DNA from 2 places in the Comamonas sp. C11 genome. Region 2 is predicted to be linked to the other one. Evidence: predicted binding sites of a transcription regulator. Region 2 holds the regulator's gene; the other holds the start of a gene.
The links. Region 2 encodes FNR, which switches genes on or off when oxygen is low (the NO sensors DNR and NnrR bind a similar motif). Its sites were predicted from a motif close to TTGATNNNNATCAA; they were not measured.
Positions count from the first base shown of each region.

Region 1 (5,985 bases), 290 kb from region 2:
GACTGATCGGAGTACATGGAAATCCAGGACAGCGGGAACACGGTCACCAGGTGGAACAGCGCAAAGCTGGCCAGTGCGGCGAAGGCGCCGATCATCACGTTGCGGCCTTCGTTGGCCATGAGGCTGGTCACGCTGATGGGCTCCAGCTCACGCTCCTGCAGAAGCTGGGTATAGGACTGCCCCACCACCAGACGCAGGCGGGCAAACAGCGCCACCACGTTGATGGCAAAAGCCACGCAGAAGGGATAGCGCCAGCCATAGCTCATGAACTCGTCGGCCGTCAGGCTGGAGTACAGATAGGCAAACAGCGCTGCTGCGATGATGAAGCCCAGGGGCGCGCCGAGCTGTCCGATCATCGAGTACCAGCCGCGCTTGTTCTGCGGCGCGGACATGGCCAGCAGCGAGGGCAGCCCGTCCCAGGAACCACCCAGTGCCAGACCCTGACCGATGCGCAGAATCACAAGCGCCCAGACGGCCTTCATGCCTGCGGCTTCAAAGCTGGGCAAAAAGGTCATGCCCACCGTGCAGACGCCCAGCAATAGCAGCGCCAGAGTCAGCTTGGTGGCACGGCCCCAGCGGCGCTGCACGGCCATGGACAGCGCCGTGCCCACGGGGCGGGCCACAAAGGCCAGCGAAAATATGGCAAACGCAGCCAGCGTGCCATCAAGCTTGGACATGTAGGGAAACAGCAGCGAGGGAAACACCAGCACGCAGGCGATGCCGAACACGAAGAAGTCAAAGTATTCGGAAGAGCGCCCGATGATCACTCCCACGGCAATCTCGCCGGGGGTCACATCCTCGTCGGTATCCGCATAGGCCAGGGTTTCCGAGTTCTCATAGTCTTGCTGAGTAAGACCAACGGACGGGTTCATGCTTGTCATAAAGGTACAACTCCTTGTCTTACTTTTCAGTCCCGGGGACGCTTTCCGTTCTACGCCCAAGCATGTGCAGCTGCAATAGAGTTTTTGCCCTGAGCACTGTCAGCCCAGCCCCGTGCGGGCCCGGTTTCTGAGGGCTGATTTGACAATTTCAAGCCCTGTTGGCGCAAAGTTTGCGCACTTTCAAACATGGCTAAACCCTTGTCAAATAGCGCATTTTCAACCACCAACCCTTGACCTTGGACAAAATGTCCAATGGACAACCCCCGGTTTGGTATTACATTTGCCGAGATCCAGTAATCCGCGTTTACACCTAAGCGCGACTTTGTCACGCCCAAAGCATGTTAAAAATCAAGGAAATCCGTGGGCCCGCGTGGCTCTCAGCGGCCGCTTTGACCGCAACCCTCGCCGGTTGCAGCAAGGCCGTCGTCCTCAACCCAGCTGGCGACGTTGCCAAGCAGCAAGGCGACCTGGTCATTACGGCCACTTTGCTGATGTTGCTCATCATCGTCCCCGTCATCTTTTTGACGCTGCTGTTTGCCTGGAAATACCGCCAGTCCAACACCGAAGCCAAGTACGACCCCGAATGGCACCACTCCACCGCGCTGGAACTGGTGATCTGGACGGTCCCCCTGCTCATCATCATCGCTTTGGGCGCCATTACCTGGATCAGCACCCACAAGCTCGACCCCTATCGCCCCCTGGACCGCATCTCCGCCACCAAGGCTCTGGACCCCAGCGTCAAGCCTCTGGAGATCCAGGTCGTGTCGCTGGACTGGAAATGGCTGTTCTTCTACCCCGAGCAAGGCATTGCCACCGTCAATGAAGTGGCTGCCCCGGTGGATCGCCCCATTCACTTCAAGCTGACCTCCACCCACACCATGAACGCGTTCTACGTTCCTGATCTGGCCGGCATGATCTACACCATGCCCGGCATGCAGACCGAACTGAACGCCGTGATCAACAAGCCCGGTATCTATGGCGGCAAGTCCTCTCACTACAGTGGCGCTGGTTTTGCGGGCATGACCTTCAAGTTCCACGGCCTGGAAAACGAGCAGTTTGATCAGTGGATTGCCAAGGCCAAGACCGAAGGCAAGGCCCTGACGCGCGATGCCTATATCGATCTGGCCAAGCCCAGCGAGCGCAATCCCGTTGAACGCTTCGCCAGCGTGGACGAAGGCCTGTACCACAAGGTCCTCAACCGCTGCGTGGAAGACGGCAAGATGTGCATGAACGAAATGATGGCCATCGACGCCGCCGGCGGCAAGCCACCTGCACACCACAGCAAGACCTCCAGCGTTCCCCTGCCCCTGGATGTCTGCACTTCCAAAGACGCTGACCGCGTTGTCGCCCTGCTCGACGAAGTCGCCGCCTCCGGAGCTGTCGCACAGCAATAAGTAGTTCACGGCGCGGATGCGCTCACCGCTCAGCCGCTCCAATACGACAGAAGAGACTCAACATGTCTGAAACAACAACCCCGGCCTCCCACTGGCTGTTGGGCCGTATCACATGGGACCAGATTCCCATGACGCACGAGCCCATCGTGCTCTTGACCTTTATTGCCGTGGTGCTTGGCGGCCTCGTCGTGGTCGGCGGCATCACCAAATTCCGCCTCTGGGCTCCGCTGTGGAACGACTGGATCACCTCCATCGACCACAAGAAGATCGGCATCATGTACATGATCCTCGGTCTGGTCATGTTCCTGCGCGGCTTTGCCGATGCCGTGATGATGCGCCTGCAGCAGTCCATGGCCTTCGGCGACAACATGGGCTACCTGCCTCCTCACCACTACGACCAGATCTTCACGGCCCACGGCGTGATCATGATCTTCTTCGTGGCGATGCCCTTCGTGACCGGCCTGATGAACTATCTGGTTCCTCTGCAGATCGGCGCACGTGACGTCTCCTTCCCGTTCCTGAACAACTTCAGCTTCTGGATGACCACCGGCGGCGCCGTGCTGGTCATGATCTCCCTGTTCCTGGGCGAGTTCTCCACCTCCGGCTGGCTGGCTCTGTCCAATCTGGGTCACCAGAGCGGCAGCACGGGTCTTGATTACTACATCTGGGGCCTGCAGGTCGCCGGTGTGGGCACGACCTTGTCAGGTATCAACCTGATCGTGACCATCATCAAGATGCGCGCTCCCGGCATGAACCTGATGAAGATGCCCGTCTTCACATGGACGGCCCTGTGCACCAACGCCCTGATCGTGGCCTCCTTCCCCGTGCTGACCGCAGCCCTGGTGCTGATGTCGCTGGACCGCTACGTCGGCACCAACTTCTTCACGAACGAGCTGGGCGGCAACCCCATGCTGTACGTGAACCTGATCTGGATCTGGGGCCACCCAGAGGTCTACATCCTGATCCTGCCCTGCTTCGGCGTGTTCTCCGAAATCGTGGCAACGTTCAGCCGCAAGCGTCTGTTCGGCTACACCTCGATGGTCTACGCCACCGTGTGTATCACCATCCTGTCCTACCTGGTGTGGCTGCACCACTTCTTCACCATGGGCTCGGGTGCCAGCGTGAATACCTTCTTCGGTATCACCACGATGATCATCTCCATCCCCACGGGCGCGAAGATCTTCAACTGGCTGTTCACCATGTACCGCGGCCGCATCCGCTTCTCGGTGCCCATGCTGTGGACGGTGGGCTTCATGGTCACCTTCGCCATTGGCGGCATGACCGGCGTGCTGCTGGCCGTTCCTCCCGCGGACTTCGTGCTGCACAACTCGCTGTTCCTGATCGCCCACTTCCACAACGTGATCATCGGCGGCGTGGTGTTTGCCGTGTTTGCCGGCATCAACTACTGGTTCCCCAAGGCTTTCGGCTTCCGACTCAACGAGTTCTGGGGCAAGGCTTCGTTCTGGTTCTGGCTGGTCGGCTTCTGGGTCGCCTTCACTCCCCTGTACATCCTGGGTCTGATGGGCGTGACTCGCCGTGCCAACCACTTCGACGATCCCTCGCTGCAGATCTGGTTCATCATCGCTGCCTGCGGTGCCGCCCTGATCGCTGCCGGTATCGGCTGCTTCTTCATCCAGCTGGCCGTGTCCATCTGGAAGCGCGACGAGCTGCGTGACGTGACCGGCGACCCATGGGAAGGCCGTACCCTGGAATGGGCCACCTCCTCGCCCCCTCCCCAGTACAACTTCGCCTTCACCCCCGTGGTGCACGACATCGACGCCTGGACCGACATGAAGAAGCACGGCTATCAGCGTCCGCTGAGCGGCTTCGAGCCCATCCACATGCCCGCCAATACCGGCGCCGGCGTGGTGATTGCCGGCCTGTCCACCGTTCTGGGCTTTGCTCTGATCTGGCACATGTGGCCTCTGGTGATCGCTTCGTTCGCCGCGACCATCCTGGCCTCGATCATTCATACCTTCAACTACAAGCGTGACTACTACATCCCTGCGGCCGAAGTGGCCACATCGGAAGAAGCACGTACCAAGCAGCTTGCAGCAGCCCATGTCTAATACACATATCAACGCTGGCGGCTCGGCCGCCCTGGCTACTCGCGAGTACCACCTCGCGCACGAGCCCCATCCGGAAAACGGCACCTCGCTGGGCTTCTGGCTCTACCTGATGAGCGACTGCCTGATCTTTGCCGCACTGTTCGCCACCTATGGCGTGCTGGGCCGCAGCTATGCAGGCGGCCCCTCGGGCAAGGATCTGTTCGACCTGTCACTGGTCGCGGTCAACACGGCCTTCCTGCTGATGTCGTCCATCACCTTCGGCTTTGCCATGCTGCAAAAGCAGAAGAAGAACGTGAACGGCACGCTGCTGTGGCTGGCCGTCACCGGCCTGCTGGGCGCAGCCTTCCTGGCCGTGGAACTCTATGAGTTCCACCACCTGATCCATCAAGGTGCAACGCCTCAGAGCAGCGCCTTCCTGTCGTCCTTCTTCACACTGGTGGGCACCCACGGTATCCACGTGACCTTCGGTCTGGTCTGGCTGATCACTCTGATGATCCAGATCAAGAAGCACGGCCTGATCAACGAGAACGTGCGCCGTATCAACTGCCTGTCCATGTTCTGGCACTTCTTGGACGTGGTCTGGATCGGTGTGTTCACCTTTGTGTATCTGATGGGGGTGCTGTAAATGAGCGCACACGATATCCACGCCGGTCATGACGATCACCACGATCACGATGACCTGCACGTCACCATGGGCGACTATGTGAAGGGCTTCATCCTGGCTGTCATCCTGACTGCCATCCCCTTCTACCTGGTCATGAACAACGTCATCACCGACCGCACCACGGCCGTGGCCGTGCTGGGCCTGTTCGCGGTGGTTCAGGTGCTCGTGCACATGGTGTACTTCCTGCACATGAACGGCAAGATCCAGGGCGGCTGGACGATGCTGTCCACCATCTTCACGGTGATCTTCCTGGCGATTGCGATCTCCGGCACGCTTTGGGTCATGTTCCACATGAACACCAACATGATGCCCGGTCATGAAATGCACCAGGCCGCAGATCACGCAGGTCACACGGCTCCCGCAGCTGTCACACCTTGACCGGCCTCATGAAGAACCAGAGCGCTGCGCGGCAGCGCTCTCCCTTCGCCAAGGCGATGCTCGCGTTTGTGGGCATCGCCTTGTTTTTAGGGTTCATGGCTCTGGGCACCTGGCAGGTGCAGCGCCGCGCCTGGAAGCTTGATCTCATAGAGCGCGTGGAGCAGCGCGTGCACAGCGCCCCCGTGGCTTTGCCCGAGCCCGGCCAGTGGCCGCAGATCAATGCCGCCAGCCACGAGTACCTGCCCGTCAAGGCGCAAGGCCGCTGGCTGGACAAGCAAAGCGTGCTGGCCAAGGCCTTGACCGAGGCCGGCGCGGGCTTCTGGCTCATGACGCCGCTGCAGCTGGCCGATGGCACGCAGGTTCTGGTCAACCGCGGCTTCACGCCCGAGAAGCTGCGCGGCCAGTGGCTCAAGCAGATCGCCGAGGCCGACCCGTCCGCCGAGACTGTCACCGTCATCGGCCTGATGCGCATGAGCGAGCCCGGTGGCGGTTTTCTGCGCAAGAACGACCCTGCCAACAACCAGTGGTACTCGCGCGATGTCGCCGCCATTGCCCAGGCCCAGGGTCTGAGCCGGGCCGCACCCTACTTCATAGACCAG
Region 1 covers NZ_CP101743.1:2,631,842-2,637,826, reverse strand. The annotation lists gene NOX35_RS12045 (MFS transporter) at 1-881, opposite strand, end outside; gene cyoA (ubiquinol oxidase subunit II) at 1,220-2,275, shown strand; gene cyoB (cytochrome o ubiquinol oxidase subunit I) at 2,338-4,344, shown strand; gene cyoC (cytochrome o ubiquinol oxidase subunit III) at 4,337-4,969, shown strand; gene cyoD (cytochrome o ubiquinol oxidase subunit IV) at 4,970-5,386, shown strand; gene NOX35_RS12020 (SURF1 family protein) at 5,395-5,985, shown strand, end outside.
Region 1: the regulator FNR is predicted to act here: its motif matches at 1,112-1,125, upstream of cyoA (ubiquinol oxidase subunit II).

Region 2 (5,985 bases):
CTGGATCATGGTGTTCCTGACCCAGATCGTCTTCTACGGTTTGCCCTGGCTGCAGTGGGGTGAGCGCCAGATGGTGCTGTTCGACCTCGGGGCGCGGCGCTTCTATCTGTTCGGACTGGTGCTGTATCCGCAGGACTTCATCTATCTGACGGGGCTGCTGATCATCAGCGCGCTGGGGCTGTTCCTGTTTACCGCCGTGGCCGGGCGTCTGTGGTGTGGCTTCTCCTGTCCGCAGACGGTCTACACCGAGATCTTCATGTGGATCGAGAGCAAGGTCGAAGGCGATCGCAGTGCCCGCATGCGTATCGACAAGCATGGTTGGACCTTCGAGAAAATCTGGAAGAAGTCGCTCAAGCAGTTTCTCTGGATCGTTCTGTCTCTTTGGACAGGCTTCACCTTTGTCGGCTACTTCGTGCCCATCCGTGAACTGGGTGTGGAGCTGATGGCCTTCCAGGGCGGCTGGCAGATTTTCTGGGTGGCGTTCTACGGGTTCGCAACCTACGGCAATGCCGGCTATATGCGCGAGCAGGTCTGCAAGTACATGTGCCCCTATGCACGCTTCCAGAGCGCCATGTTCGACAAGGACACCATGATCGTCAGCTACGACGCCCAGCGTGGTGAAGCGCGCGGCCCGCGCAAGAAGGACGTTGACTACAAGGCACAAGGCCTGGGGGACTGCATAGATTGCAAGCTTTGCGTTCAGGTCTGCCCTGTGGGCATCGACATCCGCAAGGGGCTGCAGTATGAGTGCATCGGCTGCGGTCTGTGCATCGATGCCTGCAACTCCGTGATGGACAAGATGGAGTATCCGCGTGGCCTGATCCGGTTGACCACTCAGAATGCCGTGGCCAAGGCCTGGAAGCAGGTGCAGGTGATTCGCCGCATTTTCCGTCCGCGCGTGCTGATCTACTCGGCCGTGCTGGTAGCCCTCAGCGCCGCCATGATCGCCAGTCTGGTGCTGCGCGAGCCGCTCAAGGTCGACGTGATTCGCGACCGTGCCGCGCTTTCGCGCATCGTGGCGGGCGGCAAGCTGGAGAACGTCTACCGTCTGCAGATCATGAACGCCACCGAGTCCGAGCAGCGCTACCGTATCAGCGCCGAGGGCCTGGAGAATCTGGAGGTCGCATCCGATCAGGAAGTGAGCGTTGGCCCTGCAGAGACACGCGGCATTGCGGTGCGGCTGCAGATTCCGTATGGCTCAGCCACTCCCGGCTCGCACCCCGTACACTTCAATGTGGATGCAGTGACTGCCGGAGCAGGGCGTATTTCCGAAAAGACGGTGTTCCTGGTGCCGCGTTAATGCCAAGTCTTGCCGGTCTTCATGAGCCATCACGGAGGCCGGACAAGGGCACCGCCAATCGGCAACAATTGATGCCACCCTGCCATGCGTGCCTGGGTGGTCAGAATTTTGGAAAGAGGTTTCATCATGTTGGCAGCACAAGCCAAGGTCTCGCAAACGGCCAAGATCATCCACCCCGAGGACGGCAAGCCCTGGTGGAAGTTTGCCCATGTCTGGCTCATCATCGCCGGCCCGGTGATCGTGGTGATTGCCGGCTTTGTCACCGCATACATCGCACTGAGCAGGCCCGATCCCGTGATTGACCCTGACTACTACCGCCATGGCATGGAAATCAACCAGCGCCTGAGCGAAAGTGAAAAAAGCCTGGCGCCGGCAGTGACGGGGCGCAACCATGCCGCGACGCCAGCCAAGGATCATCCGCTGGATCGCTGACTGCGATTTCAACGCATCATCCTCAAGGCCGCTTCCGCGGCCTTTTTTTACGCCTATGGTTGCAGACTTTTCTGGAGCACGGCCGGTCGTGGCGGAGCTCTATGTCTTGGTCGACCGCAGAGTCGGACGGTTGTCTGCAGTGCTCAAAAACCGGCAAAGGATGGCCGGGCGGGTTCAATATCAGGAGCGCATAGCGCTTTATCAAAGCTTATTTCAGATAGATATTGACCTTAAGTCAATACAAAGAATGCACTGGAAGCTCTTTAAATAATAGCGGTTCAGGGTTTCCTATCTGAGTGCATGCCCTTGGTGTGGCAGGGAAGGTCATGGCAATTGTGCAAAATGGGTTCAAACCCACAGGCCAAGGAGAATCGCGATGGATGCTCGACGCTGGATGTGGATTGTCTGGCCGGCTTTTCTGGCTGCGGCAATCATGGAAATGGTGGTATTTGCCTTTGTGGACCCGCTGGACATGCACTGGCTGGGCTCGCCTCTGGAATGGTCGCGCAATGCCATTTACACCCTGGCCTTTTTTGCCTTCTGGGCGGTCGCCGTGGCCAGCGGACTGATGACTGTCATGTTGGGGCGTTCGGCCAGCGATCTGAACCAGGGCATAGTCTCGGAGCCCCTGGTCGAGTAAAGCGCTGCGCACAGGGCCGCAGTTTCGGGGCCGGTGGCGGCCCCGGATGGTGCTTGGTCGCTCTCTGTGCTGGCGGCCTCGGCGGCGGGAAGCTTCTGGCAGGCATTCGCTGCCATCAAAAAAGCCCGCTGTCTTAACTTAGCCCTGGCATTGCTGGCTGTTGACGATGCGCTTGAGCGCATCGGTATCCAGAATGCGCAGATGGCGCTGTCTGACTTCGATGATGCCTTCCTCGGCGAACTTGGAGAAGGTGCGGCTCACGGTCTCCAGCTTGAGTCCCAGATAGCTGCCGATTTCTTCACGCGTCATGCGCAGCACCAACTCCGACTTCGAAAAGCCGCGTGCCGACAGACGCTGCACCAGGTTCAGCACAAAGGCTGCCAGACGCTCTTCGGCGCGCATGCTGCCCAGCAGCAGCATTACGCCATGCTCGCGCACGATTTCGCGGCTCATGACCTTGTGCACATGATTTTGCAGCGCCGTGACTTCGCGCGAGAGCTGCTCGAGCTTGTCGAAAGGCATGATGCAGACTTCGGCATCTTCCAGGGCCACGGCATCGCAGGTGTGGTGGTCGTTGACGATGCCGTCCAGGCCAATGATCTCGCCGGCCATCTGAAAGCCTGTGACCTGGTCGCGTCCATCCTCAGTGGCCACGCTGGTCTTGAAGAAGCCGGTGCGAATGGCGTACAGCGAGGTGAACTCTTCGCCATTGCGAAATAGCAGCCCGCCGCGCTTGACCTTGCGGCGCGTGGCCACAATCTCGTCAATACGCTCCATTTGTTCATCGTCCAGGCCCATGGGCATGCACAGTTCACGCAGATTGCAGTTGGAGCAGGATGCTTTGATGGTCTGAAGATTCATGGGCTTTTAGCAACGGCGCAGACAGACACAGAGTGGAGAGTCGCGCCGGTCGTTGACCTCGTGGTTGAAGATGAGATGGATCAAATTGTCGCAGCACTCGCCTTGATGTCTCTTGATTTTCATCAAGGACAGGGTGATTGCCTTGGGGCACATTGCCCGTATTCGTTCAAAAACATGCGCTTTTGCCTATTTCGGGCATGATTTTCAGGATCTGATTTCCATTGAAATCTGCTCTATACAGAGTGTGGGCGCACCCTAACTCCCAGTTATGACCGCAGTCACGCCTGAGTTGCTGAGCCGCTTTGATATCCCCGGCCCACGCTACACATCATTCCCAACAGCCGACCGTTTTGTTGAGGCTTTTGGTGCAGACGACTATATCCTGGCATTGAAACAGCGCAAGACGCATTCGGGCTCACGTGCCTTGCCCCTGTCCGTTTATGTGCATGTGCCGTTTTGCGAGTCGCTTTGCTATTACTGCGCCTGCAACAAGATCGTGACCAAGCATCATGAGAAGGCTGCCGAGTATCTGGATTATCTGAGCCGTGAACTGGCCATGCATACCGAGCATTGCGGCAAAGGCCAGTTGGTAAGCCAGCTGCATCTGGGAGGCGGCACGCCGACCTTCTTCAGCGATGCCGAGCTGCGGCAGCTGATGCTTCTGATGCGTGAGCATTTCAAGCTCGATCCAGCCGGCGAGTATTCCATCGAGGTCGATCCGCGCACGGTCAGCAACGAGAGGTTGAAGGCACTCAAGGACATGGGCTTCAATCGCCTGAGCTTTGGCGTGCAGGATTTTGATCCCGCAGTGCAGAAAGCGGTGCACCGGGAGCAGCCCGCCGAGCAAGTCTTTGAGTTGGTGGCCGAGGCCCGCCGTCTGGGCTTTGTCTCCATCAATGTGGACCTGATCTACGGTCTGCCCAAGCAGACAACCGAGTCTTTTGCGCGAACGCTGGCCCAGGTCAATGAGCTGCGTCCCGACCGCATTGCGTTGTATGCCTATGCGCATCTGCCTGAGCGCTTCAAGCCGCAAAGGCGTATTGCATCCGCTGACTTGCCCATGGGACAGGACAAGCTGAACATGCTCTCCGGCGCAATTGATGCCTTCATGAATGGCGGCTATGTCTATGTGGGCATGGATCACTTTGCGCTGCCCGACGACTCTCTGGCCGTCGCCAAGCGCCAGGGGCGCCTGCATCGCAATTTCCAGGGCTACAGCACCCAGCCCGATTGCGACCTGATTGCGTTGGGCGTATCGGCCATCGGCAAGGTGGGCGCCACCTACAGCCAGAACGTCAAGACCCTGGAAGAGTATTACGACGCCATTGATGGCGGCATGCTGCCCGTGCAGCGCGGATTGGCGCTCTCGCGTGACGATCTGGTGCGCAGAGCCATCATCATGGCCATCATGTGTCAGGGCTCCGTCCTGTATGAGCCGATGGAGCAGGCCTGGCTGATCAATTTCCGCGAGTACTTTGCTCGGGAGCTGGCAGCACTGGCGGAAATGCAGCGCAATGGCCTGGTTCAGCTATCCGACGAGGGCTTCAAGGTCACGGGCCTGGGCTGGTTTTTTGTGCGCGGAGTAGCCATGCTGTTTGATCGATATTTGCAGGCCGACCGAAACCGCGCGCGCTTTTCGCGCATCATCTAGCGCATGTTGTTTTCGCTGGTCTGGACTGCTTTGATCATGGGGCTCGTGGGTGGGCCCCATTGTCTTGTGATGTGCGCTGCACCCTGCAGCGTTGTGACGGGTGCAAGGCCTACCAGCGACGGCCAGGTCATCGCCTTGCACGGCCTGCAAAAACGCCAATGGCTGCGTACCAGTCTGTTTCATCTGGGACGCATTGCTGGTTATGCCCTGCTGGGCGGAGTGGCTGCCGTGGCCATGGAGAGTCTGGCCTGGCTGACCAGCCAGACAACGGCCTTGCAGAAGCTGTGGACGCTGATGCATGTCGCGGTCATGGCCTGGGGTCTGGCCATGGTGGTGCAGGCGCGACAACCGGTGTGGCTGGAGCAGGCGGGGCGTTCTGTCTGGACCAGGGTCCAGCCCTGGGTCGTCGCCCCAGGAGGGAGTCTGGCCGCGGGCTTTGCCTGGGCCCTGATGCCTTGCGGCTTGCTGTATTCGGCAGTGCTGGTGGCCGCGCTGAGTGGCGGAGTCTGGCAAGGTGCTCTGTCCATGACAGCCTTTGCCGTTGGCGGCGCAGTGTGGCTGCTGGCGGGTCCCTGGTTGTGGCAACTGGGGCAGTCGCATCTCAATACATTGCGGGCGCGCTGGGGCACCAGAATTGCGGGTCTGATGCTGATTGGTGTTGCGAGTTGGGCTTTGTGGATGGATCTGGTCTACAAACCCAGCCTTTGGTGCCGATAAGTCACACAGGAAGGGAATGTTGGTGCAGTTTGCATCCCAACAGACCCTAGTCATGCTTGAGCAGTCATGGAACTGCGGAATAATGTCTTATCTTGTGTGTAGCGCTCAAAGTGAATCGTTTCGTTGCTATTGATATCGGACAACTGCGAATTGGCATGTATGTCCATCTGGAGACTGGCTGGTTGCGCCACCCGTTTCCCGTCAGCAGCTTCAAGATTGTCAATGAAGAGCAGTTGCAGACACTCAGGACCTTGAAGCTCAAGGCAGTTCAGGTTGATCTATCCAGAAGCGATCTGGAAGCAGAGGCTGCGCCTCCGGCCGCAGACCCTCAACTCGCTCCTGTCCCCCCTGAGAATGATGCGCATGCATGGCGCAACAGTATCT
Region 2 covers NZ_CP101743.1:2,337,792-2,343,776, forward strand. The annotation lists gene ccoG (cytochrome c oxidase accessory protein CcoG) at 1-1,300, shown strand, start outside; gene NOX35_RS10740 (FixH family protein) at 1,427-1,732, shown strand; gene NOX35_RS10745 (hypothetical protein) at 2,109-2,372, shown strand; gene fnr (fumarate/nitrate reduction transcriptional regulator Fnr) at 2,511-3,233, opposite strand; gene hemN (oxygen-independent coproporphyrinogen III oxidase) at 3,502-4,884, shown strand; gene NOX35_RS10760 (sulfite exporter TauE/SafE family protein) at 4,888-5,601, shown strand; gene NOX35_RS10765 (HD-GYP domain-containing protein) at 5,712-5,985, shown strand, end outside.